DNA from 4 places in the Yersinia sp. SCPM-O-B-9106 (C-191) genome. Region 2 is predicted to be linked to each of the others. Evidence: predicted binding sites of a transcription regulator. Region 2 holds the regulator's gene; each other region holds the start of a gene.

Region 1 (8,386 bases), 940 kb from region 2:
CAACCAAACCAATAACATGCACGTTTACGCCAACAAAACTGGCGATAAAGCGGTTATCGTGATTTTAGGTGATAATACCAATGAAGCTTTGGATGTTCTGACTGAGCGTCTGGCTGAACAGCAACGCGCTCGTGATGCCAACCTACAGGTTGTGACGAACAAAGCCATTAAGGTAGACGGGCATCCTTTCCAGCAATTGGACAGCATTATTACTAGTGGTGGGCAGAAAGCCTATTCGTCCGTATTGATGGGTAAAGTCGATAACCGATTGATGACATTACAAATTACGCTACCGGCCGATAATCAACAGCAAGCGCAAACTGAAGCTGAATCCATTATTAGCACCTTGAAGCTAAGCCCATTATCACTGCCATAAATCTGGGATAATCTTCCCAATATAGCGCGGATAAAGCCAAATGAAGGGGAAACGCGCCGTTGGGGTCGTAACGGCGTAAGCCGTCGGAGTGCCCCGAGGTGCGGTCAACCCTTCACTCAGTAAGCGATAAGCCACTTTGTCATCAGCCTAAGAGCGCGGGTAAACCCGCGCTCTGTCTTTGACTATCACGCCAGTGCTCGTGCCAGTAAGGTAATAGGGTGTTCGCATTTCTTGCTGGTCGACATCTCAATCTGCCATTTGCAGGTTTCGCAGTCGGTAATCACTAAATCAACGCCACTGTCTTCAATCTGTTGGAATAATGATGCCCCGATCCCTTGGGATGTCGCGTAGTTCTCTGATTTAAAACCATATGTCCCAGCAATCCCGCAGCATTGAGAATCTAACACCACCAGCTCAATACCTGGGATGCGTTGAAGTAGCGCCAAGGTATAAGCCGTCCAGCCCATTTTCTCCATATGACAGGGGGTGTGATAAGCAATGCGCAGCGGTTTGTTTTGGGCCGAACTCTTTTCCTCTGAATACAGCGGCTTGAGCGGCAATTCCCGCCCTTTTTCTAATAAACGGTAGAGATAGCGAGTCGCCAGTTCCACTCTGTCGCGCACCGGCGCGGTATCGACATCCAGTAAATGCGGATACTCATCGCGCAGGGTAAAAGTACAGCTTGAGGAGGTGGCAACCACCGGAATATCTCGAGTAATTACCGCGTCAGTGAGGGATTCCAAATTCACCCGCGCCTGTTTTTTCGCCTGTTCAATAAACCCATTCGCAATCAGCGGCACACCACAGCATTTTTCGCGTTTAAGCAATTGAACGCCAATGTTCATCGCATTGAATACACTGACTAAATCCTTGCCCAACTGCGGATGGTTATAGTTGACAAAGCAGCCGTGGAAGAACGCCACCTGTTCCGTATATTGCTGCTGTTTCTCAGCTTGTTTGCGATACCAGCGGCGGAAAGTGCCAAACGAATATTTTGGCAACTCGCGCCGGTGGTCAATTTTCAGCGCTTTATCCAGTAAAACCCGCACCGGTTTTAACCCCGTGACCGCATTGATGACTGGAGCAAATGGCGTCGAGAGAGTGCCCATGAGATCGGTGTGGCTGAGGATAGCATCACGCAGTTTGGGCTTATTGCTGCTGTAACTGGCTTTAGCGCGCTGGATAATGTCGCCGATTTTGACATCTGACGGGCAAGCCACTTCACAGCGTTTACAGTTAGTACAGTATTTCAATGCATCGTCATACAGCGCCGGATCTTTCAAACGCAGGCGCTCACCATCTGGGCCAGCCTGTTTTGGCCCCGGATAAAGCGGGTTAACTTTCGCTACCGGGCAATATGTGGTGCAAACCGTACATTTGATACAACTTTCAAAGCTGTTATCCCGTGCCAAATGTTGATTCTGAGAGAGAGGCTCATCCTGAGCGCTTTTGTGCTGCGGTAACGCTGTCATAATGTCACCCCCATAGCGCTGACAATCTGCTCTGCCACGAACAATGCACTGGTCAATGAAACCCCTGCACCACACCCCTGTTGCAGCGGGTCATAGCCGCCGAGAACAGCGCCAATAACATGCAAGTTATCCAGTGCGACACCGCCACGCAGCGCCCGTAACCGGTTATCGGTGTTCACGCCAAATTGCAAATAAGGTTGCGGCGCAAACATATTGCTGTGGCTCCAATCTGCGCGGTTTGGCAGTGATAAAATATCCAAATCCAGTATGGGTTCATAGATATGCTCAAAAGTCGCCACCAGCCCATTACTGAAGAAACTGCCACTCGCCAGCACCATCTGAGCCGCCCGCAACGGAATATCGCCATGATTGCGGCTATACAACCCGGTAATTCGGTTTCCGACCAGTTCGGCGCGCAATACCGCATCACCCGGCATAACAATGCCGCCTAATTGCTGGAAACGACGACGCAAGGCTTGATGTAAGCGCATGCCGAGCAATGACGGCGGCAATGTTGGCAACAATTGAATCGGTTTGCCCACCGCCGCGCGCAGCGCCTCTAAGGGTGCTGATTCATCCAGCCCAATGCAGGCTGGCAGTAAAATCATTTCCGCTGTTGATGATAATCGCGCCAGTTCATCGGCCAGCGGTTGCCGGTTTTCGGGCAAATCCAGCACCCGCGCAATATTCACCGCACGGAATTCACTGGGGTTATCGCGTAAACGGTCGAGCGCCGGTAAATGCAGATAATCTGCTGTTGCTTCAACGCCCTGCTCCTGCAAAGCACTGGCCACCATCTGTGGCTGAAAATCGAGGAATCCTTCAATGCCAATCACCGCCACTTTTTGCCAGGGTAGCGGGCCTTTTAATGGTGCGACGGGGATATCCGACGAACTCAACCACGTGGGCCGACAGCTGCCCAGCGGGGTCAGACGCAAGTGATTTTCAGCCGCGCTGCCGACCAAATCCAGCCCGCAGCGGCTTAACAGGGATTCAGCTTGATACGCGAGCTCGCCCACCGACCCTGTTTGCCCCATTTTGCTATAAGGATGCTCAGGCGCTAGCTCCGCTAAGGTTTCAAGCGCAGAGAGTGGCTGGCTGACCGCCTGCCCATTGGGCAATTTCGCCAAGAGATCCAAAGAACCGGAGGAAAAATGCAGTGCATTTTGACCGGCGCTGACAATCGCGCAATATTTGCCTTGCTCGGCGAGGCGGATACCGCAAGCCAGCCCAGCTAACCCGCCGCCGATGATAATCACATCAAATTTCATCGCGTTTCTCCTGCTCATTGGCCGCACTCGGGCTATCATCCAGACCACATAGCCCTTGATAAACCCAATGGGTAAACTCACTTTCCCGCAAAGCGTCGCCCCAAGCTATTGGGCGCACCCCTTTCCAACGCTCATTCAAAAACTGGCCAAGTTGTTCACGGGATTGTTGCGGTGTCGTCACTTTAAAACGGCTGAGTAAGCCCGCCGCCCGGCAAGCGCAAAGCTCTCCCTGGCACGTCCCCATGCCAACGCGAGTGCGGCGGCGTAAATCCAATAGGTTATTAACTGACAAAGATTCAATGGCATAGCGCACTTCACCGGCGGTGACCGCCTCGCATTCACACACTAAACTGTTGTCCAGACGGTTTCCGGCTAATAACTGGGTCGCGCGGTCGCCATGACGATAAACGGCTGAGCCGCGAATACTGGCGGGCAAAGAAATCACTTTGCTGAGCGTTTGTTCTGCTGATTGCTGTGAACCGGGAAGTGGCTCTTGGGCCGTGGTGCAAGCCGCTGTTACACCGAGCTTTTCACAGACTTTATCTGTTGCCCACTCCGCCATCAGCCGGTAAGTCATCAACTTGCCGCCAGTGATGGTGATAAAGCCCTCCAACCCATCACGGCTGGCGTGGTCGAGCAAGACGATGCCACGGCTGACATTACGCCCTGAAGGATCATCATCACTAGCGACCAGCGGCCTGACTCCGGCATAAGCGCGTAAAATGCGCGTTTGCGCCAATTGCGGTGATAATTTTGAGCCTTCGCGAATTAAGGTATCCACCTCTTGTGCCGTTACTACCATATTGTCTATCTGATCATATTCAATATGGGTGGAGGTGGTACCAATCAGTGAAATAGTATCGCCTGGCACCAAAATGTCGGCATCAGCCGGTTTACGGCAGCGGTTGATCACCATGTTGTTGATCCGATGACCGAGGATCAACAGCGCGCCTTTGGCAGGAAACATGCGGATACGAAGATCAGCATATTCAGCAATGTGCTGACCCCAGATCCCCGCGGCATTGACCACGATTTGCGCATGGATATCATATTGACGCTGATTTTTACTGTCGAAAACGCGCACGCCGCTCACCCGGTCACCCTGACGTAATAATCCGATAACTTGATGATAAGTGAGTACATTGGCCCCGTGCTCACGGGCATCCAACATATTGGCGGCGGTGAGGCGGAAGGGGTCAACAGTGCCATCGGGCACGCGGACGGCAGCAATTAGCGCGGGGTTAGCAGCAGGTTCGAGCCGCAATGCTTGTTTTGGATCAATGGCTTCGGCGTCGATCCCCGCCTCCTGACAGCGCGCAATAAATTGCGCCTGATATTCCAGGGAGTCTTCCGGCAAGGTGATAAACAAACCATCGGTTTGCTCAATACAATGGCGGGCAATGCGTTTGAGAATCCGGTTTTCTTCAATACATTCACGCGCGGATTCGCCGTCAGTCACAGCATAACGCGCACCACTGTGTAATAAGCCATGGTTACGGCCTGTCGCGCCGGTGGCAATGTCATGCCGCTCGAGCAGAGTACAGGCCAAACCCCGCCGAGCACAGTCTCGAGCTATTCCAGCACCCGTCGCGCCACCACCAATGATGATGACATCCGTTTCTGTGTAAGGAGAACTGTTCGTCATGAAAGACCCCATATTATCAGACAGCCGCCTGACGGCTAATTATGAGTCTATTGAGCCACAGTCTTTATGGATATTGTTTGATAAGGAACAAAAACGAACCAAAAACGAAAACAATATGGCGCATAAAAACCATGATTGTGATCAAAGTCACAGGTAATTTGTCATTAGCGGTTTCAAAATGTTAACCAATCGCTCAGAATTGCCGCCGCTTTCATATAACTGTAACAAATGCGCCATCACTCACAGATAAGTTTCGCAATCTTATCTAGTATGACGCTCGTTATGGAACATAAACGACAGTTGCTTTGCCGTTTAATCATCGGCAGCGCTTACCACCGGGTAGATACCAGGCTATACCGGAGTCAAAAATTACAAAAAAACCATCGGAGGCACTCATGTTGAGTATTTTTAAGCCCGCGCCACATGTGGCCAGGCTTCCCGCAGACCAGGTTGATCCCACTTACCGCCGTTTACGCTGGCAAATCTTCATGGGCATCTTCTTCGGTTACGCGGCCTACTATCTGGTGCGTAAAAACTTTACTCTGGCCATGCCGTATTTGATCGAACAAGGTTTCTCTCGTGGGGATCTGGGCTTCGCACTATCCGGTATTTCTATTGCTTATGGCTTCTCAAAATTCATCATGGGTTCGGTGTCTGACCGTTCGAATCCACGAGTATTCCTCTCTGCCGGTTTGATTCTCTCCGCAGCCGTGATGCTGTTTATGGGTTTCGTCCCTTGGGCAACATCCAGTATCGCCGTGATGTTTGTGCTGCTGTTCTTATGCGGCTGGTTCCAGGGAATGGGTTGGCCGCCATGTGGCCGTACCATGGTGCACTGGTGGTCGAAGAAAGAACGCGGCAGTATCGTTTCTGTCTGGAACTGCGCCCATAACGTCGGTGGTGGCTTGCCGCCATTGCTGTTCTTGCTGGGTATGGCATGGTTTAACGACTGGAAAGCTGCGCTCTATATGCCCGCTTTCGGTGCCATTTTGGTGGCATTGATTGTCTTCGGCCTAATGCGTGATACTCCTCAATCTGTTGGCTTACCTCCGATTGAAGAATACAAAAACGACTATCCGGATGACTATAGTCAAGAAGCGGAAGAAGAGCTGACCGCGAAACAAATCTTTATGCAATACATCTTGCCCAACAAACTGTTGTGGTATATCGCGATTGCTAACGTTTTTGTTTATTTGCTGCGTTACGGCATCCTCGACTGGTCACCAACTTACCTGAAAGAAGTCAAACACTTCGCGCTGGATAAATCCTCATGGGCTTATTTCCTGTATGAATACGCTGGTATTCCAGGGACGCTGTTGTGTGGTTGGATGTCCGACAAAGTATTTAAAGGTAACCGTGGTGCCACCGGCGTGTTCTTTATGACATTGGTGACCATCGCGACCATTATTTACTGGCTGAACCCGGTCGGTAACCCAGGTATCGATATGGCCTGTATGATCACTATCGGCTTCCTGATTTACGGCCCGGTGATGTTAATTGGCTTGCATGCCCTTGAATTAGCGCCGAAAAAAGCAGCGGGTACTGCCGCAGGCTTTACCGGTTTATTCGGTTATCTGGGTGGCTCGGTTGCGGCCAGCGCCATTGTTGGTTACACCGTTGACTACTTCGGTTGGGACGGCGGCTTTATGGTCATGATTGGCGGCAGCATTATCGCTGTTCTGTTATTGATCGTCGTCATGTTCAGTGAGAAAAAACATCACGCTGAGCTAGCCAGACAGGCCGAGCTGGATAAAAAATAATATCCAAATGATCAAGTAGCTTACAGGCTGTGCCGTTATCTATATGGATGAATAGCGACACAGCCTTTTTCATACCCTGAAATTGATAAAAGGAATAATATCAATGCAAAACCACATCAAATCACTGATAGCCAGTATGATTCTGGCATCCTCAGTCGTCGGCATGGCACAGGCAGCGGAACCCTTAGCCCAAGATAAATCAGCAGATAAAGTTGTCATCGCGCACCGCGGTGCCAGTGGCTACTTGCCGGAGCACTCACTGCCCGCCAAAGCTATGGCCTACGCACAGGGCGCTGATTATCTTGAGCAAGATTTGGTGATGACCAAAGATAATGAGTTAGTAGTTCTCCATGACCATTATCTTGACCGGGTAACAGATGTCGCCGATCGCTTCCCTGACCGCGCCCGTAAAGATGGTCGTTATTACGCTATTGACTTTACGCTACCAGAAATCAAGTCACTGAAATTTACCGAAGGCTTTGATATTGGTAAAGATGGTAAGAAAGTGCAGAGCTATCCGGGCCGCTTCCCAATGGGCAAGTCTGATTTCCGTGTGCACACTTTCCAGGAAGAGATTGAATTTGTTCAGGGGCTGAATCATTCGACCGGTAAAAATATCGGTATCTACCCTGAAATCAAAGCGCCATGGTTCCATAAGCAAGAAGGTAAGGACATTTCTACCAAAGTGTTGGAAGTGTTAAAACAGTACGGTTACACCACCAAAGCCGATAAAGTCTATCTGCAATGCTTTGATGCCAATGAATTAAAACGTATCAAAAATGAGCTGGAACCCAAGATGGGCATGGACCTGAAACTGGTTCAACTGGTGGCTTACACTGACTGGAAAGAAACCTACGAACAGAAACCTAATGGTGAGTGGGTTAATTACAGCTATGACTGGATGTTCAAGCCAGGCGCAATGAAGAAAATCGCGCAATATGCTGACGGCATCGGCCCAGACTACCATATGCTGGTGGTGGAAACCTCGACACCAGATAACATCAAGCTGACGGATATGGTCAAGGAAGCGCATGCCAGCAATATGATGGTGCATCCGTTTACTATCCGCGCGGACAAACTGCCTAAATACGCCACTAATGTAAACCAACTGTTTGATATTATTTACAATCAAGCCGGGGTTGACGGGGTATTTACCGACTTCCCAGATAAGGGTGTGCAATTCCTGCAAAAACAGGGACAACACCAGTAAGTGATTTATCTGGGATAACTTAGCATCTGAGATAACTTAATATAAGAAATGGCGCACTCATCTACAGTGCGCCATTTTTTTACTGCAATGAATCAGTTACTTATCAGTACCTAAAAACATCTTGCGCAGATAATGGGGTACTGCGTCATCGGCATTTGAGCCGATCACTTCCAGGTTCGGTAACATATCTTTTAGGCGCTGATGAGCATCGCGCATGATGCAGCCCTTGCCCGACATAGACAGCATTTCCAGATCATTCATACCATCGCCAAACGCGATACATTCTTTCAATGAATAACCAATAATTTTAGACACTTGCTCAAGCGCATGGCCCTTGGACACCCCGCCGCCCATCACTTCCAGACAGGTCGGGAAAGAGAAGCTGACATTCACCCGATCGCCCCAACGTGCATTGATGGCTTCTTCCAAAATCAATAACTTATCGTGATCTTCGCAGGTGAAGTAAACCTTACACACCCCGTCAGTCGGCAGCAAAGCCGGCTCGAACACTTGATATTTGAACACCGACTCGCGGAAAAACTCTTCCTGTTCAGGGCTTTCGCGGTTCATATACCATTCATCATTCAAATAGACGTTGGTCAGAATATCTGAATTGTGATGTTCAATATTGTATAAATCACGGGCAATGTCA
Region 2 (8,386 bases):
GGAATTTATCACCCTCTTTGGAGCCTATTAAATGATTGAGATAGCTCCAGTCATCATATTGCTGCTGGCTATGTTCAATTTGCTCAAACAGCGCATGTTGGTTGCTACGCCGAACAGTATCGCTTTCTAACTGATTGCGTAATTCGCCTTGCTGTAATGTATTGGTTTTTAGTTGGGCGAGTAATTGCTCTGACCGCTGTTGTAATACAACCAATTCAGATGCTTGGCTGACCCCCACTGGGCAGGATTGTATAAGTTGATCCATTGCCTCACTGGCTTGCTGCTGGCGGATGTGTGCTTGTTGTTGCCGCTCGCTCAATTGTTGTTTCAATTGTTGCAAACGTTGCCTTTCCTCTTCACTCAGCAGAGCGGCGGTTAAGGCGGCCTCATCGTCGAATTCACTGCTTGTCAGTGTTTGTTGTAATTCCGCTTGAGCCGCCGCCGCGCGCTGCTGATATTGGTGCTGTTGCTGTTCCAGACCTGCGAGCTCACCAGAGAGTAAATTAAGTTGAGATTGCGCTTGTTGCAGGGTTTGTGCTGCATTTTGCAGCTCCTGCTCCGTTTGTTGCTGTTGTTGGCGTAATAACTGACGTACCTCAATAACATTGCCGTCACCAAACAGAGCCTGGCGCTGTTGCTTTTGTTGTTGTAACAGGGCTTCAGTTTGTTGATGTTGTTGAGTCAGCAGAGATAATTGTTCTCGGCATTCTTGTAAATGGCGACGCTCATTTTCAATCTGCGTTTCCAGTGCTTTTTGCCCCAGCGCCAGCTGTTGTTGTTCTTGCTGATATTGGTGCCAGCGTTGATTCTCTTCTTCCCGTGATGAAAGCCAACTTTGTTGTTGATCTGCTTCAGGCAATGAGAGTGATAGCTCAGCCAGCGCATGGCTGAAGTTTTGATGCACTTTTGCTAACTCAGCGAGTTGATGCTGATGATGTGTAAGCAATTTTTGCTGGGATTCTTGCGTATCTTGTTGGCGTTGAGCAATTAATGCCAATTGCTGCTGATGTTTTTGTTGCTTCTGTTCTGCTTGAGTCAGAATATCTTTGGCCTGTTGATATTGCTGATTCAGCTGCTCATATTCAGCCAGTTTTAGCTGACAGTTTTGCTCTGATTGTTCCTGTTGCTCGAGCCAGATTATTAAGGTCGCCGGTTCATTTAAAGCAAAGCTCAGGGCTAATGGCTGGGTCAGTGTTTGCCATTGCTGTTGGTAATCTGCCAACTGCTGATTGCTGTGCTGTAACTCTTGTTCCAGATGTTTGAGCTGCTGAAGCAAGCTTTGAGTCTGGGCATTGAGTTCGGAACCTTCAGTTGATAGCCGCTCAACCTGTAGGCGCTGTTCCTCAACACGGATAGCTGTCTCTGAGGGCTTTACCGCCTGATACTCCGTAATGGCTGGGTGATCCAATGCACCACATAGCGGGCATGCTTCTCCCGGTTGCAGTTTGGTTCTTTCTGCCTCTAAGCTGACTATGTGTTTTTCGCGTTCCAGCAAAGTTTCCAGAGTCGTCAGATGTTGTTTTTGTTGTTTATATAACTGACGTTTCTCGGCCAATTGCTGCTCGAGTAGTATGAGTTGTTGTTGCTGGCTGACTGCTTGCTGTTGTTGTTTATCATGCTGGGCCTGAACTTGCTGCACCAATGGTGATAATGCCGCTAATTGTTGCCGCACTGGCCGTTGTTGCTGGAGTTCGAACAGTTGTTGGCGTAGCTGTGCCGAGGGTTGCAGTTGCTCAAGTGCGGTCAATTGTTGCTGAATGCTACTTGTCTGTAAGTGGGCTTGCACTAATGCCGCTTGCTGCTGTTTATCTTGTTTATTCAGTGTGTCAATTTGCTGCTGTAAGGTCGTGATTAATGCAACCTGTTGCTGTAACTGCTGCTCACTGTCAACCGCTTGTTGTTGCTGTATGTGTAATTGACGGAACTGTTCACGCCATAAAGGCAAGTTCTTTTCCCAGTGCTGATGGTGGGCATATTGCTGGCTGTACTCAGTCAGTTGTTGTAGGCGCTGCTGGGTTTGCTTTAGCTGCTGTTCGTTCAGCTCAAGCTGCTGTTTGCCTTGCTGCTCTTTAGTTTGTAACTGTTGTAATTGCGTGCCAAGCAGCATTAATGAGTGTTGCTGCTGAGCAATAAGATTATCTAGCGGAACGACCTTTTGCTCGATCAGTGTTTCTTGTTCATGCTGCTGGGCGGCTTGTTGTTGGCGAGCAAGATTGGCTTGCTCCAGCGCCTGAGTCAGTGGTGTGAGTTGCGTCTGAAGTTGTTGCTGTTGCCCGGTTAATGTAGTGATGCGCAGTTGTATTTGTTGCAAATCCTGTAGGCTGCGCGAGCGCTCGCGCAACAGGGGGCGCAGCTTTTCTGCCGGCTCACTGCGGGCCAACCGTTGCAGTTCGGGCTGCGCCTGTTGATATTCTTGCTCAATAAGCTTCTGTTGTTGTTGATATTCCAATGCATTTTTTTGCTGCTGCTGCCAACTGGTGAGCCAATTTATTTGGTTTTGATTCACCCGCTGTTCTGAGGAAAGCTGCTTTTCTTGTTCTTCGAGCGAGTTTAATTGTTTTGCCAGGGCTAAACGCTGCTCTTCATTTAGCAGTTCAATACCATTGGCGCGTTGGTGCAATGCGTCCAGCGCAGTCTTGGCCAACTTATGTTGTTCAAATACATGTTCAGATAGCCGCCCATAGATGTCGGTGCCGGTTAATTCTTCCAATAATTCAGCACGGTCATTGGCATCGGCATTGAGAAAAGCGGCAAATTGCCCCTGCGACAGCATCATGGATTTAGTAAAACGACCAAAATCCAGCCCGGTGATTGCCGCCACCATATCCAGTTTATCGCGCACTTTATCGGCCAGAATTTTGCCATTCTCGCACAGTGCCAGCTCAACTTTGGGGGCTTGCAGATTCCCTTCCGGGCTATTTTTAGCACGGCGCTGACTCCAAAATGCCCGATAACGCGTGCCTTTTACCTCAAATTCAACTTCAGCTAGCGACTCCGCAGTATGGCGGGTCATCAGCTCATTTTGGCCCGGTGAGACAGTCAAACGCGGAGTTTGGTGGTATAGCGCGAGACAAATAGCATCGAGGAGGGTGGTTTTACCGGCGCCTGTCGGGCCGGTGATTGCGAATAACCCATTGCTGGCAAAAGGCTCGGCAGTGAAATCAATCTTCCATTCGCCCTGTAGAGAATTAATGTTTTTCAGACGCAGGCTCAAAATTCTCATGCTGGTTGCTCCTCTGCGGCATCTTTACCTTGCGATATATCCTCAACCACCTGATTGAACATTTGGCGCATGCGTTCCTGACGAGGTTCGGCTAAATCCGCCTCCAGCGCCAGCCGGCGTTCAAATACATCAGTGACACTCAACTCATTGAGTGTTTCCTTTTCCTGCCGCTCAATGCTGTTATGACGCAGTTCTTTACTGCGGCGCAATAATACCACTTCCACCGGAAGTTCTGCGGCTAGTGCTTGAATTCGCCTTTGAATATCAGTGAGATAGTCTTTTGTGGCGACTTCAATATCCAGCCATACCGGTAACCCCTGATGGCCAGAAAATGCAGCCAGCTGTTGCTCTATTTGTGTTAAATCGCCTTTGATTAACTGCATCGGCTGAAATTGTGGGATGAATAGCGGGGTCACTGATGCTAATGCTTGCTGGGCAAACTCCACCAAATAAACACTTTTCTCTTTGCTCAATTCATCAAAACTCAAGGCAATTGGCGAGCCGCTGTAGCGAATATGCTCGGTTTTAGCGACTTGCTGAGCACGGTGAATATGGCCCAGAGCAATATAATCCGCCGGGGGGAAAGCTTGGGCTGGGAAAGCGTCTAATGTGCCGATGTAAATATCTCGAACCGAGTCTGTGGTGGTAACCCCCACCGTGGTTAAATGCCCAGTGGCAATAATAGGTAAGGGCAGGCCAAGCTCAGCGCGCAACTCAACGGCCCGCTGATAGAGCGCTTGATAGTGGGCCGCAATGGCTTCTTGTAATGCCAGTTGCTTTTGTCCGCCGGATTCGCCAGCCTGACTGGTGACTAAATCGCGTGGGCGCAAAAAGGGGATGGCGCACAGTATGGCCGCAGGTTGCTCCTGACGGTTTTTCAAAATAATAACTTGCTGGGCTAAATCACTGCTGGCGCAGGATATGACCGTGGTATTCAGATAAGAAAGCAAACCCCGAGATTCATTCAGCGTTGAGACTGAATCATGATTCCCCCCCAAAACAATTAACTGGCAATTTGTTGATTGAAGCTCGACCACGAAGCGATTATACAGCTCTCGGGCATAGCTGGGTGGGGAGCCAGTATCAAAGATATCACCGGCTATAATCAGCGCATCTACCTGATTTTCTTTGATCTGTTCAATGAGCCAGTGCAGAAATGCTTGATGTTCAGCCGCACGGCTTTTGGTGAAGAAATGCTGGCCTAAATGCCAATCAGAGGTATGAATAATGCGCATAAATCTCCCGCTAGGGCAGGTTGTTTTCCAAAGATATTGGCGCTGATTATAAACACTGCCCGCCGGATGTCGCGGCTAAAAAAACAGTGTGAATGAAATCTCCGAGACGCTTCGCAAACTTGAGTGCTGCATTTTGCAATTATCATAAAATTTATCACTATGCTTATTGCTTGCAAGAGCGCGATGTTTTTCATAAAAATGTCACAAAACTGACGCATAATGGCTCCCGAAATCAAATAGTGACCACTAACTTACTGGCAGGGTTGATGATGGCAAGACGCATACTGGTAGTGGAGGATGAAGCTCCAATCCGTGAGATGGTGTGCTTTGTGTTGGAGCAAAATGGCTACCAACCGTTAGAAGCCGAGGATTATGACAGCGCAGTAACTCGATTATCTGAGCCTTACCCTGATTTAGTGTTGCTGGATTGGATGTTACCAGGGGGGTCGGGGATTCAGTTTATTAAGCATATGAAACGCGAAGCATTGACCCGAGATATTCCCGTGATGATGCTGACCGCCCGTGGTGAAGAAGAAGACAGAGTTCGCGGTTTAGAAGTGGGCGCTGATGATTATATTACCAAGCCTTTTTCACCCAAAGAGCTGGTGGCGCGGATTAAAGCAGTCATGCGCCGGATATCGCCAATGGCGGTGGAAGAAGTGATTGAAATGCAAGGACTGAGTCTTGACCCCTCTTCACATCGGGTTATGGCCAATGAGCAAGCACTGGATATGGGGCCGACCGAGTTTAAATTATTGCATTTCTTTATGACCCATCCAGAGCGAGTTTATAGCCGTGAACAGTTGCTTAATTATGTCTGGGGCACTAACGTTTATGTAGAAGATCGCACCGTTGACGTGCATATTCGTCGGCTACGCAAGGCGCTTGAAACTGATGGCCATGACAAAATGGTACAAACTGTCCGGGGAACCGGGTACCGCTTCTCAACGCGCTACTGAGTTTTCAGTGCCGGAGAATTCGTTGTGTTAGAACGTTTATCATGGAAAACGCTGGCTTTAGAGCTGGCTCTTTTTTGTTTGCCCGCATTACTGCTAGGTGCCTTTATCGGGTATCTTCCTTGGCTATTACTCGTCTCAGTGGTTGCGGCGCTGGTCTGGAATTTCTATAACCAACTCAAATTATCTCACTGGCTGTGGTTAGACCGCAGCATGACTCCGCCTTCAGGGCGTTGGAGTTGGGAACCTTTATTTTATGGCTTATATCAGATGCAACTGCGAAATCGGCGGCGTCGGCGTGAATTAGCCTTACTTATCAAACGGTTCCGCAGTGGCGCTGAATCTTTACCCGATGCTGTGGTGATGACCACCATTGACGGCAATATTTTCTGGTGTAACGGTCTGGCTCAGCAATTACTGGGGTTCCGCTGGCCGGAGGATAATGGTCAGCATATTCTCAACTTGCTGCGTTATCCCGAATTCAGCCAGTATTTACAACAGCAAGAATTTTCCCGCCCACTCACCTTGCAACTCAATAATGGCTATTACGTTGAGTTCCGGGTGATGCCTTATTCAGAAGGGCAATTATTGATGGTGGCCCGTGATGTTACCCAAATGCGTCAGTTAGAAGGGGCGCGGCGTAATTTCTTTGCTAATGTCAGCCACGAACTGCGCACCCCCCTGACGGTGTTACAGGGGTATCTGGAAATGATGCACGACCAAGAATTGGCGGGGCCATTGCGGGATAAAGCATTGGGAACGATGCAGGAACAGACCAAGAGAATGGATGGGTTGGTCAAACAATTATTGACGTTGTCGCGCATTGAAGCCGCTCCTAATGTAGATCTGAATGAGCAGGTTGATATTCCACGAATGCTGAAGATATTACAGCATGAAGTGCAAGCGCTGAGTGGTGGGCGTCATGAAATTACTTTCCGGGTTAATGATCAACTGAAAGTATTTGGTAACGAAGACCAACTGCGCAGCGCGGTGTCTAATCTGGTTTATAACGCCGTCAATCACACGCCTGATGGCACTAAAATTGAAGTGTGTTGGCAGAAAACTGCGCAAGGCGCACAATTTCAGGTGAGTGACAATGGGCCGGGAATTAGCCCTGAGCATGTGCCGCGCCTCACTGAGCGCTTCTATCGGGTGGATAAGGCCCGCTCTCGGCAAACCGGGGGCAGTGGATTAGGGCTGGCAATTGTGAAGCATGCTCTGAGCCACCATGACGCACGTTTGGATGTCATGAGTGAAGTCGGTTTGGGGACGAGATTTATTTTTACCTTGCCGAATCGATTGATTGTTCCGACGGTTTTAACCGAGAATGCAGTCAAATCCTAAGACTGCATGGACATCAAGCTGATGAGATGGGGAAAACTGGCGCTGTTGCATGCCCTGTTCGGGTTTAGCTACGGCGTTTTAGCACAATCTGTAGCGGTTTCACCTGCTACAGAGATTCAATCGCCAAAACCACATACCCTATCCGGCAATCTTTCCAGTGTCGGCTCAGACACCTTAGCGAACTTGATGTCTTTATGGGCAGATGATTTTAATCATCATTATCCCGGCGTTAATTTGCAAATACAGGCGGCAGGTTCTTCTACTGCTCCTGCAGCATTGGCGGCTGGGGCGACTCAACTCGGCCCGATGAGCCGCCCAATGAAAGCGGCTGAAATCGCCGCATTCACCCAGCGTTATGGCTATCCGCCGCTTGCTGTCCCTGTGGCAGTGGATGCCTTAGTGGTTTTTGTCCATCAGGATAATCCACTGAGTAAAATCACTTTATCTCAGCTTGATGCTGTTTTTTCGCAAAATCGCCTTTGTGGAGAATCTCATCCGATCCAGCGCTTTGGTGAACTGGGCCTGAAAGGGCCGTGGGCGGAGCGCACTTTACAGCGCTATAGCCGAAATTCAGCTTCAGGAACCTATGGTTTCTTCAAGCAGCGAGTGCTTTGCGATGGTGATTTTACGAACAATATCAATGAATTGCCTGGTTCTGCTTCTGTAGTGCAAGCTGTCGCCGGTTCATTAAATGGAATGGGTTATGCCAGTATTGGTTTTCGCAACAGCGGTGTTAAACCCCTGTTACTGTCGGCGGATGGTCAGGATTATGTGATGCCGACGGCCGAGAATGTCAAAGCTGGCCGCTATCCCTTGTCGCGCTATCTGTATATTTATATCAATAAAGTACCGGGCCAGCCGCTAGAACCGCTGACTGCCGCCTTTCTTGAGCGCGTTTTATCGCCAGAGGGGCAAAAGCGCGTGACCCATGACGGTTATTTACCCTTGCCGCCAGATGTCCTGAATCACACTCGAAAAGATCTGGGTTTCGCCGATTAAATTAGCTGGGTTTGTTTGAGTGTATCGGCCATAAATTGTTAACGGTTGGATATAAATGATACAAATCATATGGTGTGTATTTCTATAAATCTGGCACGATTAACTAGTTTGTATAAATTGTATAGATGAAGACTCTGCTTTTGTGATCCTGACTTGCCTTTCTCCGCTATAAACGGTCTACTTACCGCCGTTGTTGGCCTATTCCACCTGCAAATAACTCCAAAAACACTGCATACTGACGAAATAGATTGCTTATTAACCGCCGGAGTTTGCGTTTATCAGAGCTTTGTGTCGTTTCGATCACGTAGGAAAGACCACAACTCAAGGACTTTTTCTTTTGATCATTTAACTAGGCAACGCACATCACTATGAGTCATCGTTTATCATCTAAAGATATTATTGCATTAGGTTTTATGACCTTTGCCTTATTTGTTGGAGCTGGCAACATCATCTTCCCGCCGATGGTCGGTTTACAGTCGGGTGAACATGTGTGGTGGGCCGCTCTGGGCTTCTTGATTACCGCGGTTGGATTGCCGGTCATTACCGTCATCGCGCTGGCTCGAGTGGGCGGAGGGATTGATGCTCTGAGTTCTCCCATTGGCCGCGGTGCTGGTTTGGTGCTGGCGACC
Region 3 (8,386 bases), 1.4 Mb from region 2:
GCGTAAAGCCTTCTTCATCAACCACAGTGCCACAGGAGTCAGAGGCGGTAATGACTCGAGCGCCCAGTTCCATAGCTTTTTCAATAGTGTATTGAGCCACGTTACCTGCGCCAGAAACAGAGACTCTTCTACCTTCAAAACCTAAACCGTGGCGCTTGAGCATGGCGTCGGTGAAATAAACTAAGCCGTAACCCGTGGCTTCCGGGCGAATAAGGCTGCCGCCGAAAGAAAGCCCTTTGCCGGTGAAAACACAGGCGGTGTTATTGGACAGTTTCTTCATCATGCCGGACATAAAGGCAACTTCGCGGCCGCCAACACCAATGTCACCCGCAGGAACATCAGTATCCGGGCCGAGATGACGATAAAGCTCGGTCATCAATGCCTGACAAAAACGCATAACTTCCGCCTGACTTTTCCCTTTCGGATTAAAATCAGAACCGCCTTTACCGCCACCCATTGGCAGTGTTGTTAGGGCATTTTTAAAGGTCTGTTCAAAACCCAGAAACTTAAGAATGGATAAGTTTACTGACGGGTGGAAGCGCATCCCGCCCTTATAAGGGCCAATCGCTGAGCTAAACTGAACACGCCATGCGCGGTTAACCTGAACTTTACCTTGGTCGTCAGTCCAGGCAACACGGAACTGAATGACTCGCTCTGGCTCGACTAAACGTTCCAATAAGCCTTGTTCACGGTAGTGAGGATTTTGCTCCAGAAAGGGCCAAAGTGAGGTGAAAACTTCACGTACAGCTTGGAGATATTCTGGTTGGTTGGCATCACGTTGTTGTAAAGATTCTAAAAATGACTCCAGAGAGTTTAAACAATTCATCACTAATAATTCCTTGTACCCATTGAGACTCTCCTAACAGATTTTTTGCGGTCTATTATTATTATCCAAAATAGTGAGGAGACGATGTTGTGCATCTTCGACTATATCACTGGTTTATATTCATGCCGCAAGGGATTTTGACAAAAACTTAGTAGGGTTATTAATGTGTGGAGATATAGGGTGGGTATGGGATTCAGCATAAAAAACGCCCGCTAAAGGCGGGCGTCAAAGGTGATTGATGCTAAGCTAATGAGACTCAGCAGCTTAATCGTCTTCACCATTCTCATCATCGCGCAGTGGTACGATGAGCATATCGACATGAACGGTATTGATCAACTGGCGTGCTGAAGACATCAACTTGCTCCAGAAATCCTGATGATGGCCGCATAATACCAAGTCCATATCGTATTTCTTAATGGCATCAACCAAGACCTGACCCAAATCACCACTGCCACTCAGTGTTTGTTCAATGGGATAACCGGCATTTTGAGAAAGTTCGGTCAATGCATTGTGTGTTTCTTCAGAAATGCGTTTCTGCATATCGCCAAGATTAACGTCGATCAGGCCGGTATAAAGGTCTGAATAGTTAACATCAACATGGATCAGGGAAACTTTGGCATTGTACGGCTTGGCCATAGAGACCGCTTTTTCCACCAACACCTTACTTTCCGGAGATAGGTCAACCGCAATCAGAATGTGTTTGTAAGCCATAAGTAAACTCCTTCCATAATGTTAATTAATGGGTAAGCAAACATTCAACCGTTGAACGGGTGCTAACGCGATATCGACATAGTACCATTATGACCCCTAACTGAAGTGTTTCACGGATCACAACACACTGTTTTGATGATGATCACTAAAATTAGCGTATGTCTTTTTACACCAATGTCCCATCAATCTCTACCGCGCATTGCCCTAATATAAGGTCATATTGATTGAATTTAAAGCAGTTCATTACCCTAAGTATAGCGCGGATTAGACATTGTGATTGACGTAATTCCATATTTTCTGCGCAAACATAACCTATAAGAAATGGCGATTGAATTAATGTAATTTAGTTAAGAAAGTTTAATATTTAGCCAGCTTTAGGAGGGGATAACAGCATTTTCGTACCAGAAAAGTTTGTTATAAGTTAATACTAATCGATACTTAATAAACGCCAAAATAGGCTTAATTTAGAGATTATCAGGCTATTTTTCATTTCATTTCCTACACTCATAAAGGGAGTCCAACACGTTCGGATAGTGTGTCGAGGGAATAATGCATCGAGCCACAATCAGAAAGCGAACGATAGGGGGTGGCTTTTGAAGCCCTGGGGGTGTTTGTATCAGCTAGAGTGAGCGATGGCGCACAGGCTCAGGGGAACTGACCTAATGCGGGTAATATCGCTGGGAGGATGATTATGATCAGTACCGTCGCGCTTTTTTGGGCTTTGTGTGTGGTATGTGTGATTAATATGGCGCGTTATTATTCATCATTGCGTGCTTTATTAGTGGTATTACGGGGTTGCGACCCGTTGTTGTATCAGTATGTTGATGGCGGTGGATTTTTTACCTCCCACGGTCAGCCGAGTAAGCAGATTAGATTAGTCGGCTATATCTTCGCTCAACGTTATCTGGACCATCACGATCCGGAGTTTATTCGTCGTTGTGATAGGTTGCGTGGGCAATTTATCCTGACCAGCGCATTATGTGGTTTGGTCGTGGTCAGTCTAGTGGGCTTAATGTTGTGGTATTAGTATGAAATTTTGGCATAAAAATAAGTAAAAAGGCGACCTGAAAAGGCCGCCTTTTACTTTACCCAAATTCGAGTATAACTGTTTCGCTGGATTTAGATAAACTTCAACGCTATCCAGTACAAGCCACCGGAAAGAAGAATAGAGATTGGCAAGGTTAATACCCACGCCAACATAATGTTCTTCACCGTCTTACTCTGCACACCACCACCATCCACTAACATGGTGCCGGCAACAGCTGAAGAGAGCACTTGAGTTGTCGATACTGGCATACCGGTATAACTTGCAATACCGATGGAGACCGCTGCAGTCATCTGGGCAGAAACCCCTTGTGCGTAGGTCATGCCTTTCTTACCGATTTTTTCACCGATAGTCACTGCCACACGTCTCCAGCCAACCATGGTACCCAAAGACAGGGCCAGAGCGACGGCAACGATAATCCAGGTGGGTGCATATTCCACAGTTTCTAACAAATCTGTACGCAGATTATTGAGGAAACGGCGGTCTTCAGCACTGGTTTCTGGCAGTTTGGCAACAGTTCCTGCGGTTTCTGCAACACACATCAACAAGCGACGCATCTGGCCACGTTGGTCGACCGTTAGGTCGCTATAGCTTTGCAAATTGGCCAGCAGTGTTTGTGCGCGGTCAATCGCTATCATGGCGCGTGAGTTGTCACAATGGAACTGCGCTGGTGTACCCGGCAATGTATCTGGCTCAGGCACCAAGGGTTTCAGTGCGACGGCATGCGGCAATACCTCAACATGTTGCTGATAATATTGTTGCAGGTTAGTCACTGCATCGCGGGTGCGGGCAATGTCATAACCGGTTGCATTCATATTCACAATAAAGCCTGCCGGAGCCACGCCAATTAATACCAGCATGATCAAGCCGATCCCTTTCTGACCATCGTTAGCGCCGTGAGAGAAACTCACGCCAATAGCCGATATAATCAGTGCTGTACGGGTCCAGAATGGCGGTTTACGTTTACCGTCTTTCTTTTCACGTTCCGCAGGTGTCAAGTGAATACGTTGCTGCTTTTTGGTTCCGTTCCAGTAACGACGTAACAGGAACACCATCAAACCGGCAATAACCAAACCCACAATCGGGGATAAGATTAATGACAGGAAGATTTGAATCATCTTAGGAACATTCAGCGCATCAACAACAGATGTGCTGGTCATTAATGCATTGGTTAAACCAATACCGATGATTGCACCAATCAGCGTGTGCGAACTGGAGGCGGGGATACCGAAATACCACGTGCCCAAATTCCAGATGATCGCCGCCAACAGCATAGAGAAGACCATCGCCAACCCATGTGCTGAACTGACATTTAACAGCAGATCAGTAGGCAATAAGTGAACAATGGCATAAGCCACGCTCAAACCGCCCAGCATCACGCCGAGGAAGTTAAATACCCCTGCCATCACGACAGCCACCTGTGAACGCATGGCGCGGGTATAAATTACGGTTGCAACCGCATTGGCTGTGTCATGAAAACCATTGATGGCTTCGTAAAACAGCACAAACAACAAAGCAAGAACTAACATTAGGCCGGTATGGAAATCCAGGCCAGCGAAAAGATGCAGCATAAGCGTTACGCCAGTTTGTGGACATGAACGCGGCGCATTATCAGTGACAATGGGGGTGGGGAAAAGGAAAATATGACCTTTTTTTGACATGACCGCATATGAATTCGTCTTTTTGAGCAACATATGCATGTTATATCAGCAGGTTACTTAGTTTTACCGTATGAGACATTTTCTTACTATAGCTTCCTGTCAGCGGGCGACTTACAATCTCCCGCCGCTAATTTATCAGTTGAATGAATAAACAGTATGCGTATTGGCGATAAAGCGAACAATTTTGCAGTGATGATGATTTTACTCAGTGAGGCCCAGTGTGGAACAGTTTGATGTGGTAGTGATAGGCGCAGGTGCTGCGGGCTTATTTTGTGCGGCTCAGGCCGGGCAAGCTGGGTGCCGGGTATTGTTGGTTGATAATGGTAAAAAAGCAGGGCGCAAGATACTGATGTCCGGCGGTGGCCGTTGTAATTTTACCAATATGTTTGTCGAACCCGCAGCCTATCTCTCACAAAACCCTCATTTTTGTAAATCTGCTTTGGCGCGCTACACCCAATGGGATTTCATTGATTTGATGAATCGCTACAATATTGCCTGGCATGAGAAAACACTGGGGCAACTGTTTTGTGATGATTCTGCTCAACAAGTGGTCGAGCTTTTGCTGAAAGAGTGCGAATTGGGGCAAGTTACGATTCGACTACGCAGCGATATTCTGTCAGTTGAAAAAAACGATGCCGGTTTCTTATTGCAGATTAATGATGTGAAAGTGAGCGCTCACTCACTGGTGGTGGCTTCAGGTGGGCTGTCTATGCCGGGATTAGGAGCCTCTCCATTTGGCTATAAACTGGCAGAACAGTTTGGCTTGAAAGTTTTGCCGATGCGCGCGGCTTTGGTCCCATTCACTTTGCATAAGCCTTTGTTGGAGCACTTGCAAACACTTTCCGGTGTTTCAGTACCGGCGGTAGTGACGGCAGAGAATGGTGTCAGTTTCCGTGAGAGCATTTTATTTACCCATCGTGGCCTTTCTGGCCCGGCCATTTTACAACTTTCAAGCTATTGGCAAGCTGGCGAGTATGTGAGCATTAACTTACTTCCTGACACTGACTTAGATACTTTCCTCAATAATGAGCGGCAAGCACACCCCAATCAGACCTTAAAAAATACATTAGCTCAGTTGCTCCCTAAGCGGTTAGTAGAATGTCTCCAGACCTTGGATCAGCTGCCGGATGTCACCTTGAAACAATTAAATGCGCCGCAGCAGGCCGCGTTAGTGGCCAATTTGCAACAATGGCGCGTGCAGCCTAATGGAACGGAAGGTTATCGTACTGCTGAAGTTACAATTGGCGGTGTAGATACTCAAGAACTCTCCTCCAAGACGATGGAGGCCCATAAAGTACCGGGGCTATACTTTATTGGCGAGGTTGTTGATGTCACCGGCTGGTTAGGGGGCTATAACTTCCAATGGGCCTGGAGCTCAGCTTGGGCCTGTGCGCAGGCATTGGCGGCTTGTGCAGCAAAAATAAAGTTTGTACACTAAAAATTAAGTTCGTACATTGCCATAAATAAAGTTTGTACATTGTTCTATACTTCACTCAGTAGCCAACGCTGGGAGTGAGCATCTTGAGCAAAAAAAGGCAGCTAGAAACGCAGGCTGATTTTCAGCGAGCTCTTAAAAATCGCTATGGCTTGGGTGAAGGGAACAGTTACAAACCTTGGCTTCGAGTTCAGGATGTATCCTCTTACGGTAACAGTGCCAAGATTCGAGGTATCAAGACGAATAGAGAACATCACACACTTTCCGAGCATGAAACCTGTTTTTTCTACATCGCCGAATTCTGTGATTCGGTCATTGATATTAGAGAACAATTCCCCCTCCTTCCGATAGGCCTCTCGCTAAAAATCGCTAAAACACTTGGTATTGAGCATCCTAAAATACCAAATACCTCAAGTTATAACGTTATGTCGACGGATTTTGTACTTACGATCCAACGTGATGGGCTCATATCTTATGATGCTGTATCTGTTAAGCCAATAAATAAATTATCCGATAAGCGCACTGCGGAAAAGCTCGAGATAGAACGATTATGGTGGCAGCTACAGGGAATCCCATTCCATTTGTTTGTTGCTACAGAGCAAAACCGTACACAATCTCAAAATATCGAATGGGCAACATGGCCATTGCGGCATGGCGTTCTATTAGCTGATTCCTTACTTGATGAAGCTGTATTATTAATGGCAAAAGGGAAATGGTTGACTGAAGAGCTTTGTCGCCAGTTCATACAAAAATTGGGGGCCGGTCGTGAAGAGGCTTTAATGATCTTGCGCATTTTAATTGGAACTAAGCGAATTGTTGTCGACTTAAATAAGATGGTTGTTGACTCAGGAATAATTGATATTAAAGATATAAAACTTTCATCATTGGAGATACGTTATGTTAGTTAGCCGGAATAGCGTTTGGGAAATAGAAGGCCTAGATGGTTTATTACCGGGTAGATATCGCGTATTGGAGTGTTATTCAGAACAAGACAGCATCATCGTTTTCCCTTTAATTAATACAAAAGAGTTACAAAAACCTATTTTAATTATCTTTTCATTTTTTCTAGAATCAATAAAGAATAATTACTGTGTTGAAAGCTATTTTCCTTTGCCTTTTTATCAATTAGTCTCCGATCAAGATATTCCTGATAGTTATCGTAAGAAACGTGACCAACGTTATGAGCTAGTGAGCGGATTATTATCTAGTCCTAATTTTCTTTGGGAGTTTAGTCTATTTGAGCGTTCTAAATTGGTGAGTACTTATGCAAAGAAAAAAGGTACTTATGTTCAGAATATTTATAGGATTCTGAATCAATACTGGCGATTTGGCCAAGATAGAAATGCTTTAATTCCTGCCTACAAAAATAGTGGTGGTGTTGGTCAAAGTAGAGTTGCTGGTGAAAAAAAAAGAGGATTCCCCGGTCGAATTTACCAAGGCTGCTTTAATGTACCTATTGGTATCAATACGACAGAATGGGATAAAAATATATTTATAAAAGGCATGAAAAAATTTGGTCTAAAAGGCCGCCATGTTCCATTGAAGCGTGTGTATGACCAGATTCTCGTAGAATTTTACCGCGAGGAAATTTGCAATGCGGAGGTAGAAAAACGACCTGCAAGACTTCCTTCGTATTCAATGTTTTGTTATTGGATAAAGAAGCTAATTCCTGAAAACCAAATCATTAGAAAACAAAATAATACAGGATACTTCGAGCGTAATAAGCGTAGTCTTATAGGGGCAGCAACGGACCATACTCTCGTACCCGGGAGTTGTTTTGAGCTAGATGCTACCGTTTTGGATGTACATATTGTTTCTGATTTTAACCGAAATCATGTGCTAGGTAGACCAACTCTTTATTGTGTTATTGATAAAGAAAGCAGAATGATAACGGGATTACATGTTTCAATGGAGTACGCATCATGGCGTGCTGGTCGCCAAGCATTGGTTAACACTTTCACATCGAAGAAAAAATATTGTGCAAGGTTTGGTATTGATATAAAAGAGGAGGATTGGCCTTGCCATCATATTCCTCAACGACTTCTTTGTGACAGGGGGGAATTTATTTGCAATAAGCCCGAAGAGCTTGCAGTTCCCTTGATCGGACATTTAAGTATTGCACCACCATATAGAGCAGATTTAAAAGGGATAGTTGAACGGCGGTTTCGTATATTAAATGAAGAATTAATTCATGAGCTGAAAGGTACGACTAGAGGACGACATTATATTAGGGGAGATAAGGATCCGAGGCAAGAGGCTATCTATACGCTTAATGAAGTGACTCAGTTATTAATTGATCAAGTTCTTGAACATAATTGCTCAATCCTGAGTCGATTAGCATCACAAACGCGACTACTTATGGAAGCTGATCTTCCCCCAACTCCGTTCAACTATTGGAATATTCATATTGATAAACATAGGCATGCATTGACAGTAGCCAATGAGGATGAAATACGTGCAAAGCTTCTTCCTATTGCGAAAGTCTCTATGACGCGATTAGGAATTCGGCTCAATGATGATATGTATTATGAGTGTGAAAGAGATGAATTTGATGGGTGGAAAGTTATCGCTAGATCATCCGGTCGATGGGGGCTTGAGGCACGCATTGATCAGGATAACTCTTCCTTTATCTATGTTCGACTTCAGCCAAACGAGGGATTTACGCGATGTGCACTTATGAGGTGCTCTAACAATCTAAAAGACCAACA
Region 4 (8,386 bases), 970 kb from region 2:
TTTACCCTGGTGATATAAACTAATAAGTTCTGCGCATAATGATTGAATGCGTTATTTTTCCCGTAAATATTTAGCAAGCGATTAAGTTCAGATTCAAGAATGGGCAGTTCTTTTTTTGCTATCGGATCTATAGCAGCATCAATGAGTATTCTATGTTCTAGTCCATAGAAAAATAAGAAAACATAGCTAATATCTGCGTTGGGTGATTTACGGCCCTCTGATAACCATTGTAAATACCCTTTTCGCGCCTCTGGTGAGCAGGTCGAATAATCAGGTGCACTATCAATCAGAGGTAATGAAATATCTATTTCTTCTGGCGCAACATCCATTGATGGATTAATAAAGGCGGGTTCTGCACCAGTACGGTTACTTTTGTATTTATTACCAATGTAAACCATACCATCAGGTAAATTTATTCCTGCAACCACGGCCAGTTCACCAGGACGCAACCAGGATGCACGGGCTAGAGAACCCCGTGAGATGTCGGGTTGTTTTACTTTAGGTTCAGCGGAGGGCTTCTTGTTCAGCTCATCGGGTGCAGTAGTTTGTTCTGGTTCCAACTGTGACGGGGCCATTTGATAATTGCCCAGATCCGGTATCACCGCAATCTCTTGCCTATTAGGTTTACCCGGTTGGCCCGCATGCGTCTTAGTCTTACGGATATTTTGCCAGACAAAATACAGGCATAAGATAGCCGCACTCAGTGCAATCCACGCCTCTCTCGGGATACCGGTGATCAGCCCCAAAACGACTATCAGTAGGATAACCCAGCCAGTACCGGTAGACTTTTTTTTCGTCACGATGATTTATATGCCCCTATCCTAAAATAATAATTTTTATTCTGCCTTTAATGGCAATTTTTAATAAAAAATTCTTTTTAACCAAAAAATGCAGCAAAAAACCATAGAGATAACCGATAAATTTAACTTAAGTCGAATTTATCGGTTAAATAATAAATCAATATTTTATGTTAATAACAGCTTGCCTGGCACAACAGCATGATAAAACTTTCAATAAATCAATTATGCCAGTTCATTATGCAATCAGCTAGTAAAGACTCTGTAACCGCAGGATAAACTCCCATGATTTCAGTTTGTCTCGTGTCTGGTTAGAATAAATTAAATAATAAGGTTAGGTGGCGGGTAATTTGTGTTCAGATAATGGAATTGAATGTTTCTGGTTTGTTTTTTAATCAAACCATCCACGTTTTCTCTATTGATAAACGCCATACTACAAATAGCGGTTAAAAAACGGGTTAAAAATACGATGGGCATATGACAGAAAAGAAAAATCCCAGCCATTACTGCACTGGGATCTGCTACCAATAGGCCGGTATTTATTTAAGGGCCATCGCATCGCGCATGGTAAAGAACAAATCTGTTTGGTCGGTTAGACCAACAACATTTGCCGCATGTGGGCCGTAAGCGGCGATGCGTAATTGTGTGCCAGTATGGCCTTGAGAATCATCTTCAGAGTTACCATAGCTGATAGCCATTACCGCGCCGTCTTTGGTGGTTAATGCCTGTGTCAAACCCGGAGCTTTAGCATCAGCTTCAATGATTTGGCTGGAATGGGCATGATCTGCGGTCACGATGACCAATGTATTGCCATCAGCGCGGGCAAATTCCAACGCTTTTTGAACCGCTTCGTCCAGATCGACAGTTTCACCAAACTGGCCACAAGGGTTAGCCGCGTGATCTTGTTTATCAATTGATGCCCCTTCAACTTGCAAGAAGAAGCCATTTTTATTGGTTTTCAGCAAATCGATAGCCTTTTCCGTCATCACGGCTAAGGTCGGTGTCCCTGTAGTTCGTTCGGCATTGTTTTCACAAACCACTGGCGGTTTATCTATATTACCGTGATAAGAGGCTTTTGGCCCCTGCCAGCGAACCGGCATATTGCCTGGGCTGAAGAGTCCCAACAGCGGTTTTTGTTGGTCGGCCTGTTTGATTGCATTCAGGTCATCAAGATTTTCGACAATCACATAGCCGCGAGCCAGAGCTTGGTCACGCAAAGATTTGTCTTTCCATTCACCCGCTTTAGCGAGTTGGCTGAATGATTTAGAACCGCCGCCCAATGTAACATCGGCGCGCCCTTCAATCATTTGCTCAGTAATGGAGCCACGGCCGCCATTTTCTAGCGCATTGGTGCTGCATTTTTCGCTAGTTTCTTCCGGGCCATAACATTTCCGGCCGGTGACATGAGCAAATTGTGCCGCGGGAGTTGCATCTTGCAGTTCAGCCGTTGAAACATTGCCGGTGGCTTTACCTGCTTTTTTAGCCAGTTCCAATAGGGTGACATGGTCTTTCCCAAACACATCAACACCCAGTGCGCCATTATAGGTTTTCACACCTGACGACCATGCGGTAGCTGAAGCTGCTGAGTCAGTCACATAATCAGGTTTCTGCGTTTTTTTATCTAATGAATAGTGCGTGTACTGCCCGGTCAGCGGCAATGCATCAATTCCTTTAAAGAAACCGCCCGCGCCCATGGCATAGTTACGCGCCGAAGTAATCTCTGAGTCTCCCATCCCATCGCCAATCAGTAAAATGACATTTTTTACTGTTTTGTTAGACAACGAATCACGAAGAGCCTGAGTTTGATCTTCTGTCAAACGGCGAGCGCCACCAAACTGGGTGATATCACCGTGGGCGCTGCGGTCATATAAACCGGTGGCGACCGCAACAGCATTGGGTGCGAACAGAGAGCTGCTCAGCATCAGGGTCGATAGCGCTATGCCGGACAAAGTGGATACGCGGTTCTGCATCAGTAGAGTTCCTTGTTGTAAAACAGTCATACAATTTGTATTGATTGGTTACAACGGATACTAGAACAGGCGAATGACGCTTTTATGACAATCAACGTTTTTATGGCAATCCACGTATTTATAACAATCAATGCTTTTATAAAAACCACGATTGATTATTATCCCTTATCTTTCAGAGCCATCCCCCTGTTCTGTCGCCACCATTCCACAAAATGGCGCTAAATCAGGCCACCGTTAGCGCGCAGCACTTGCCCATTAATCCAACCACCGTCTTTACCCACCAAAAATGCTACTGCCGCAGCAATATCTTCTGGTGTACCCAGCCTTTCCAATGGTGCCATTTTTGCCATTTTTTCAATAAGTTCTTCCGATTTCCCATTAAGAAAAAGGTCAGTTGCGGTAGGCCCCGGAGCCACGGCATTGACGGTAATATTGCGGCCCCGCAACTCTTTCGCCAGGATTGCCGTCATTGTTTCAACCGCGGCTTTGGTCGCAGCATAAACAGCATACTTTTCCAACTTTAAACCCACCACACTGGTTGAAAAATTAACAATTCGCCCACCGTCTCTAAGGCGTTTTGCGGCTTCCCGCATCCCGTTAAAGCTCCCTTTCAGATTAATTGCAATCTGGCGGTCAAAGTGTTCATCATCACTATCGGCAATCGTACTGAGTGACATAATTCCGGCATTATTGACCAAAACATCAACGCCACCAAAAGCGGCTTCTGCTTTAGCAAACAATTGAACTACAGCGGCGGAATCACTGATATCCCCTTTAGCACTCAATGCATTTCCGCCCGCTTGTTGGATTTTACGCACTAAAGCTTCGGCTTCCTCATCAGCTCGAGAATAATTGATGAGAACGGTGTAACCCTCCTGAGCTAAACGCTCGGCTATTGCTGCACCAATACCTCGTGATGCTCCTGTGACAATGGCGACCTGCTGAGTAGTTTTCATCATAATATTCTCCTGAATATGTATTTCATTATTTGTACTCGTTTATGGGCAGTTAGTTCTCAAGCCATGTTCTCAAGAACTGCACCCACGGAAACCGGTACACAGAGCATGCCACTTTTACTTATTCGGATAATCACCTATTATTCGTTAACACTATCCGAGAAAGCCGAACAATAGTATGGACAGAATTGATGCAATGCGCGTGTTTATCAGAGTAGTGGAACAGCGCAGTTTTACCCAAACCGCACAAGACTTAAATTTACCTCGATCTAGTGTGACGGATGCAGTTAAGCAGCTTGAAAAACGCTTAAATGTCCGCTTATTGCAACGCACTACCCGGCATGTCAGTCCGACACTGGATGGGGAAGCTTACTACCAGCGCTGCCTGCAAATTATTGCTGATATAGAAGATGCTGAAATGGCGTTTGCTAATGCTAAGCCACGGGGCTTACTGAGAATCGATGTACAAGGCACCTTGGCTCGCCATTTTGTATTACCACAACTACCTGATTTTATAGCACAATATCCCGATATCGAATTATTTATCAGCGAAGGAGATAGGCTAGTTGATTTGATTCGTGAAGGCTTTGACGGCGTATTGCGTGTCGGTAATTTGCAAGATAGTGATATGGTGGCCCGCCGCGTGGCACTGCTACCACAGGTAACTTGTGCTGCACCGCGCTATTTGCAACAACATGGAACACCACTCACACCTAATGAGTTAGCCGGGCATCAAATGGTAGGGTTTCGTTCCAGTGCGACTGGCGGATTAATGCCATTAGAATTTTGTATCAGCACACAATCTCAGCCCTCCGCCAGGAAAGAGCTTTCATATCAACGGCTACAGCCCTATTTATCAGCTGAAGTTCAAGATATGAAAGTTCAAAATGTGAAATTACCGGCGGTTCTATCCGTTAGTGGCGCAGAAAGTTTTGTGGCTGCCGCACGGCTGGCATTAGGGATCATTCAGGTACCACGTTATCACATCGAATCAGACTTACGTGCCGGAACACTGATTGATATTCTCCCAGAATATGCCCCGCCCCCCATGCCGGTTTCTTTTCTGTATCCACGTAATCGACAATTGTCACCACGGGTGCGTATTTTCAGTGACTGGCTGAACCAAGTATTCCTGAAAGCATTTTCCTGACAATAATATCTCCTTGAAAGGCGATGCTGCTGACACCATAAGCAGCCGAGCTAGCCAGCTCGGCTACAACGCTAATTTATTAGTCTTTTTCAACGGATTGATAGATATCGATATCAAAATAGCCGTCACTTCTGCCGTCATTGAGGTAAACCTCATAACAAGCGCCCTCGGCTGGGTGATAGCCACTTTGTGGTAAATGCTGGTGATACAATTCTCCCCAAGCTTTAGCATAACCATCATCATCATCCGTTACTCGGGTGTGATACACCGCATATAGACCTGAGGGGATCACCTGTAACTCCAACTGGCCGCGAAGTTCTACTGGTAAGACATAGTCATCAGCGACAGATAAGGATACATCAGCCCGTAACTCAGCCGGTGGATTGGTTTCTGGGTTATCCCAGTAAAGTGCTAACCAATCTTTTCCTGGAATTTGGTGCTGGGTATAAAGTGATGATAGTTGGTCAAATCCTTTCGGGATGGTCTCGTGATAAGGCCCAACAACTCGGATACCCACAATCTTTTTCGATTCTTTTTCGACTATCTTGAATGTCATATCGCTACCTCGACTCAATGGTTTTAATAAAAACTAAGTGACTAAAGATACGAACTCACGCCATAACTGTACATTCATACAGTATAGCGGGATTTAATGACATTTGATTAGTTTTTAACCTTGATTTGCGAACTGTTTCGCAAAAAATCATCTGCTTGTTCAAGTTGAAGATGACTGAATACCTTGATCCCGTGACGACGCAGTAAAGCTGTTGTCACTCCCTGTCCTGCGCGTTGAGTACCATTAAAATGGCCATCATAGATACGGCTACTACCACAAGATGGGCTACCTTCAGTCAGAATGGCCAATGTGCACTGATGTTTTTGAGCCAATTCCAAGGATTGATAAGCCCCTTGCAGAAATTCCCGGCTGACATCATTACCCCATTGCTCAATCACCCGCGCCTGCCCCTGTAATACCGACTCGCCATTACCTTGCTGAATTTCTGCTGGTGGGCGTGGCACCGGCATTCCTGCGGCTAATTCTGGACAAATTAGCACCAGTCGCCCTTCATCCTGCCAGCGCTGAATAATTTCATCATGAACAGACAGAGCGCTGCCGTTATAACGGACAGGTTTCCCCATCAAGCAGGCACTGATCAGGATACGCGCAGGTTTGGATTCCACGAGATTTTCAACCTTACTATTGTGTGATAAATGAATTAGTGATGAATTAAAAATAACTATAGCCACCGATAATAACCAATTAATAGTGGCCAGTCATAAACTCAGAAAATAATTAACGCAAAGCAGATATTTCTTGGGTTAATAAATAGAGCGCGGCCTATTTTGAATGGTTATAGGCGGATAAGACTTGCGGTAACAATCTCGCCAGGCGCTTTGCCCACTGTTCCTGCCCATCGGGTTGAGTGATAAGATCCTGACGAATCTCTATTCCTACATAAGGTAAATGGCGCTGTTCCGCATGAAATGGCAAAGTGAAATCGGTTGCATCTGTCATGGCATAAGGTTGGTTAACTCCGACATTTAAGGAGCCATCTTGCTGTAAAAATGCCACTAACTGCAAAGAAAACTCAGGATTACGGTTAAATAAAGTTCCAACTTGCCACGGGCGTGAAATGTTTTTAAACGACGGGGTAAAGCTATGCATGGAAATAATGACACTGCTCTGGCCGCAATCATGGCGCTGATTAAGTGTCTGTGTAATTAAGTCATGATAAGGCTGGAATACCTCATTTCGACGGGCTTGAGCCTCTTCTACCGTGACACCAATATTGCGTGGTATCCGCGTGTTTTCCGAAATTTCAGGAATAGAGCTGGCGATACCCGGCGTGCGGTTACAATCAATCACTAAGCGCGAGTAACGCTGATGAATCAATGTTGCATCCAAATATTGGCTAAGTAATTGCGCGGTAGCCAATGAGCCAATATCCCAACCAATATGGCGGTCAATCTCCCCGGCGGGTAACCCCAAATCCCCAAGTTGGGCGGGAATACGCTGCCCGGCATGGTCTGCCAGCAAGATAAAAGGTGAACGGCTCTCTGGGCGTTCAATGGCCGCAGCCGGAGGTTCGCCATCACGTAATAAAGGAATCAAAGTGACATTGGACATGAATTGAATACCTGATATGAATGGATTTCGTAAATAACAGACTTTTATCCTAGCGGCTTATCCTTACTTCGCACACCCCGACCTTATACTTAAACTTTATGGTTTATGCGATTAGCCCCGCAATAACAGCAGGTTTTTACTTTTCGTTCCTGATAGTCATCTATTGATGTTATTTTTCATGTAATAATCTTCAGTAAATATTTATTTGTACTTAACCCGTGGTAGCAAAGTCGTGGAGAACTATGGAAACGTTTTTAATTGATCGGATGGCAACCCCACAGGGTGAACTGTTGTTAATTGCAGACGAAGAAAACCGGCTACGCGCCATTGATTGGACGGATCATTATGAGCGCCTGATGAAACTGCTACGCAATCATTACGGCACCAATACCTTTACCCTAGTGGAAAAACGGAATCCCGGTGGGTTAAGTGACAGCATGCAGCGCTATTTTGCTGGTGAGCTGAGTATTATAGATAATTTACCCGTAAAAACAGCCGGTACTGACTTTCAGCGCCAGGTTTGGGAACAACTGCGTAAAATCCCTTGTGGTGAAACCATTACTTATGGCGAATTAGCAAAACGCATTAACCGCCCCACAGCTTCGCGGGCTGTAGGGATGGCTAATGGCTTGAATCCCATTTCAATTGTTGTCCCTTGCCATAGAGTCATTGGGCAGCAAGGTGCATTGACTGGCTATGCCGGTGGTGTCGAGCGAAAACGCTGGCTATTAATGCATGAGGGCTATCTTTTAGTACGCTAACTATTCTTGCTCTTATCAGACGCAAGAAAAGATGTTAAAATTGACGCATATCAATATTATTGGGAATACCCTATGATCCCGGAAAAACGCGTAATCCGACGTATTCAGTCTGGTGGTTGTGCAATCCATTGTCAGGATTGCAGTATCAGCCAGCTCTGTATTCCATTTACTTTGAATGAAAACGAGCTGGATCAGCTCGACAATATCATTGAAAGAAAAAAACCTATTCAGAAAGGACAGGCGCTGTTTAAAGCAGGTGATGAGCTTAAATCACTGTATGCCATCCGTTCCGGGACCATCAAAAGTTACACCATTACCGAAGAAGGTGATGAGCAAATTACCGGTTTCCATTTGGCGGGCGATTTAGTCGGTTTTGATGCCATCAGTAACCTACAGCATCCAAGCTTTGCGCAAGCCCTCGAAACATCAATGGTTTGCGAAATCCCATTTGATACACTGGATGACTTATCCGGCAAAATGCCAAATTTGCGCCAACAGATGATGCGTCTAATGAGTGGTGAGATCAAAGGTGATCAAGACATGATTTTACTGCTTTCTAAAAAGAATGCAGAAGAGCGTCTGGCGGCCTTTATTTATAATCTCTCTCGCCGTTTTGCTCAGCGC

Evidence for each region. Region 2 encodes PhoB, which activates phosphate uptake and scavenging genes when phosphate is short. Its sites were predicted from a motif close to CTGTCATAAAACTGNCNNAT; they were not measured.
Region 1: the regulator PhoB is predicted to act here: its motif matches at 4,973-4,992, upstream of glpT (glycerol-3-phosphate transporter).
Region 3: the regulator PhoB is predicted to act here: its motif matches at 4,224-4,243, upstream of pitA (inorganic phosphate transporter PitA).
Region 4: the regulator PhoB is predicted to act here: its motif matches at 2,839-2,858, upstream of phoA (alkaline phosphatase).

The regions. Positions count from the first base shown of each region.
Region 1 is NZ_CP110791.1:4,131,571-4,139,956, forward strand. It holds gene OP863_RS18645 (DcrB family lipoprotein) at 1-376, shown strand, start outside; gene glpC (anaerobic glycerol-3-phosphate dehydrogenase subunit GlpC) at 562-1,848, opposite strand; gene glpB (glycerol-3-phosphate dehydrogenase subunit GlpB) at 1,845-3,119, opposite strand; gene glpA (anaerobic glycerol-3-phosphate dehydrogenase subunit A) at 3,109-4,764, opposite strand; gene OP863_RS18665 (hypothetical protein) at 4,763-4,921, shown strand; gene glpT (glycerol-3-phosphate transporter) at 5,160-6,524, shown strand; gene glpQ (glycerophosphodiester phosphodiesterase) at 6,628-7,734, shown strand; gene yigL (sugar/pyridoxal phosphate phosphatase YigL) at 7,831-8,386, opposite strand, start outside.
Region 2 is NZ_CP110791.1:3,196,219-3,204,604, reverse strand. It holds gene OP863_RS14600 (AAA family ATPase) at 1-3,223, opposite strand, end outside; gene sbcD (exonuclease subunit SbcD) at 3,220-4,458, opposite strand; gene phoB (phosphate response regulator transcription factor PhoB) at 4,728-5,417, shown strand; gene phoR (phosphate regulon sensor histidine kinase PhoR) at 5,442-6,758, shown strand; gene OP863_RS14580 (PstS family phosphate ABC transporter substrate-binding protein) at 6,780-7,757, shown strand; gene brnQ (branched-chain amino acid transport system II carrier protein) at 8,126-8,386, shown strand, end outside.
Region 3 is NZ_CP110791.1:144,963-153,348, forward strand. It holds gene gdhA (NADP-specific glutamate dehydrogenase) at 1-826, opposite strand, end outside; gene uspA (universal stress protein UspA) at 1,091-1,537, opposite strand; gene uspB (universal stress protein UspB) at 2,229-2,564, shown strand; gene pitA (inorganic phosphate transporter PitA) at 2,657-4,153, opposite strand; gene OP863_RS00570 (NAD(P)/FAD-dependent oxidoreductase) at 4,464-5,681, shown strand; gene OP863_RS00575 (TnsA endonuclease N-terminal domain-containing protein) at 5,756-6,586, shown strand; gene OP863_RS00580 (transposase) at 6,576-8,386, shown strand, end outside.
Region 4 is NZ_CP110791.1:2,227,373-2,235,758, forward strand. It holds gene OP863_RS10200 (TerB N-terminal domain-containing protein) at 1-800, opposite strand, end outside; gene phoA (alkaline phosphatase) at 1,337-2,767, opposite strand; gene OP863_RS10210 (SDR family oxidoreductase) at 2,986-3,726, opposite strand; gene OP863_RS10215 (LysR family transcriptional regulator) at 3,902-4,873, shown strand; gene sbmC (DNA gyrase inhibitor SbmC) at 4,953-5,429, opposite strand; gene OP863_RS10225 (DUF523 domain-containing protein) at 5,537-6,055, opposite strand; gene OP863_RS10230 (N-formylglutamate amidohydrolase) at 6,213-7,001, opposite strand; gene ogt (methylated-DNA--[protein]-cysteine S-methyltransferase) at 7,244-7,762, shown strand; gene OP863_RS10240 (FNR family transcription factor) at 7,835-8,386, shown strand, end outside.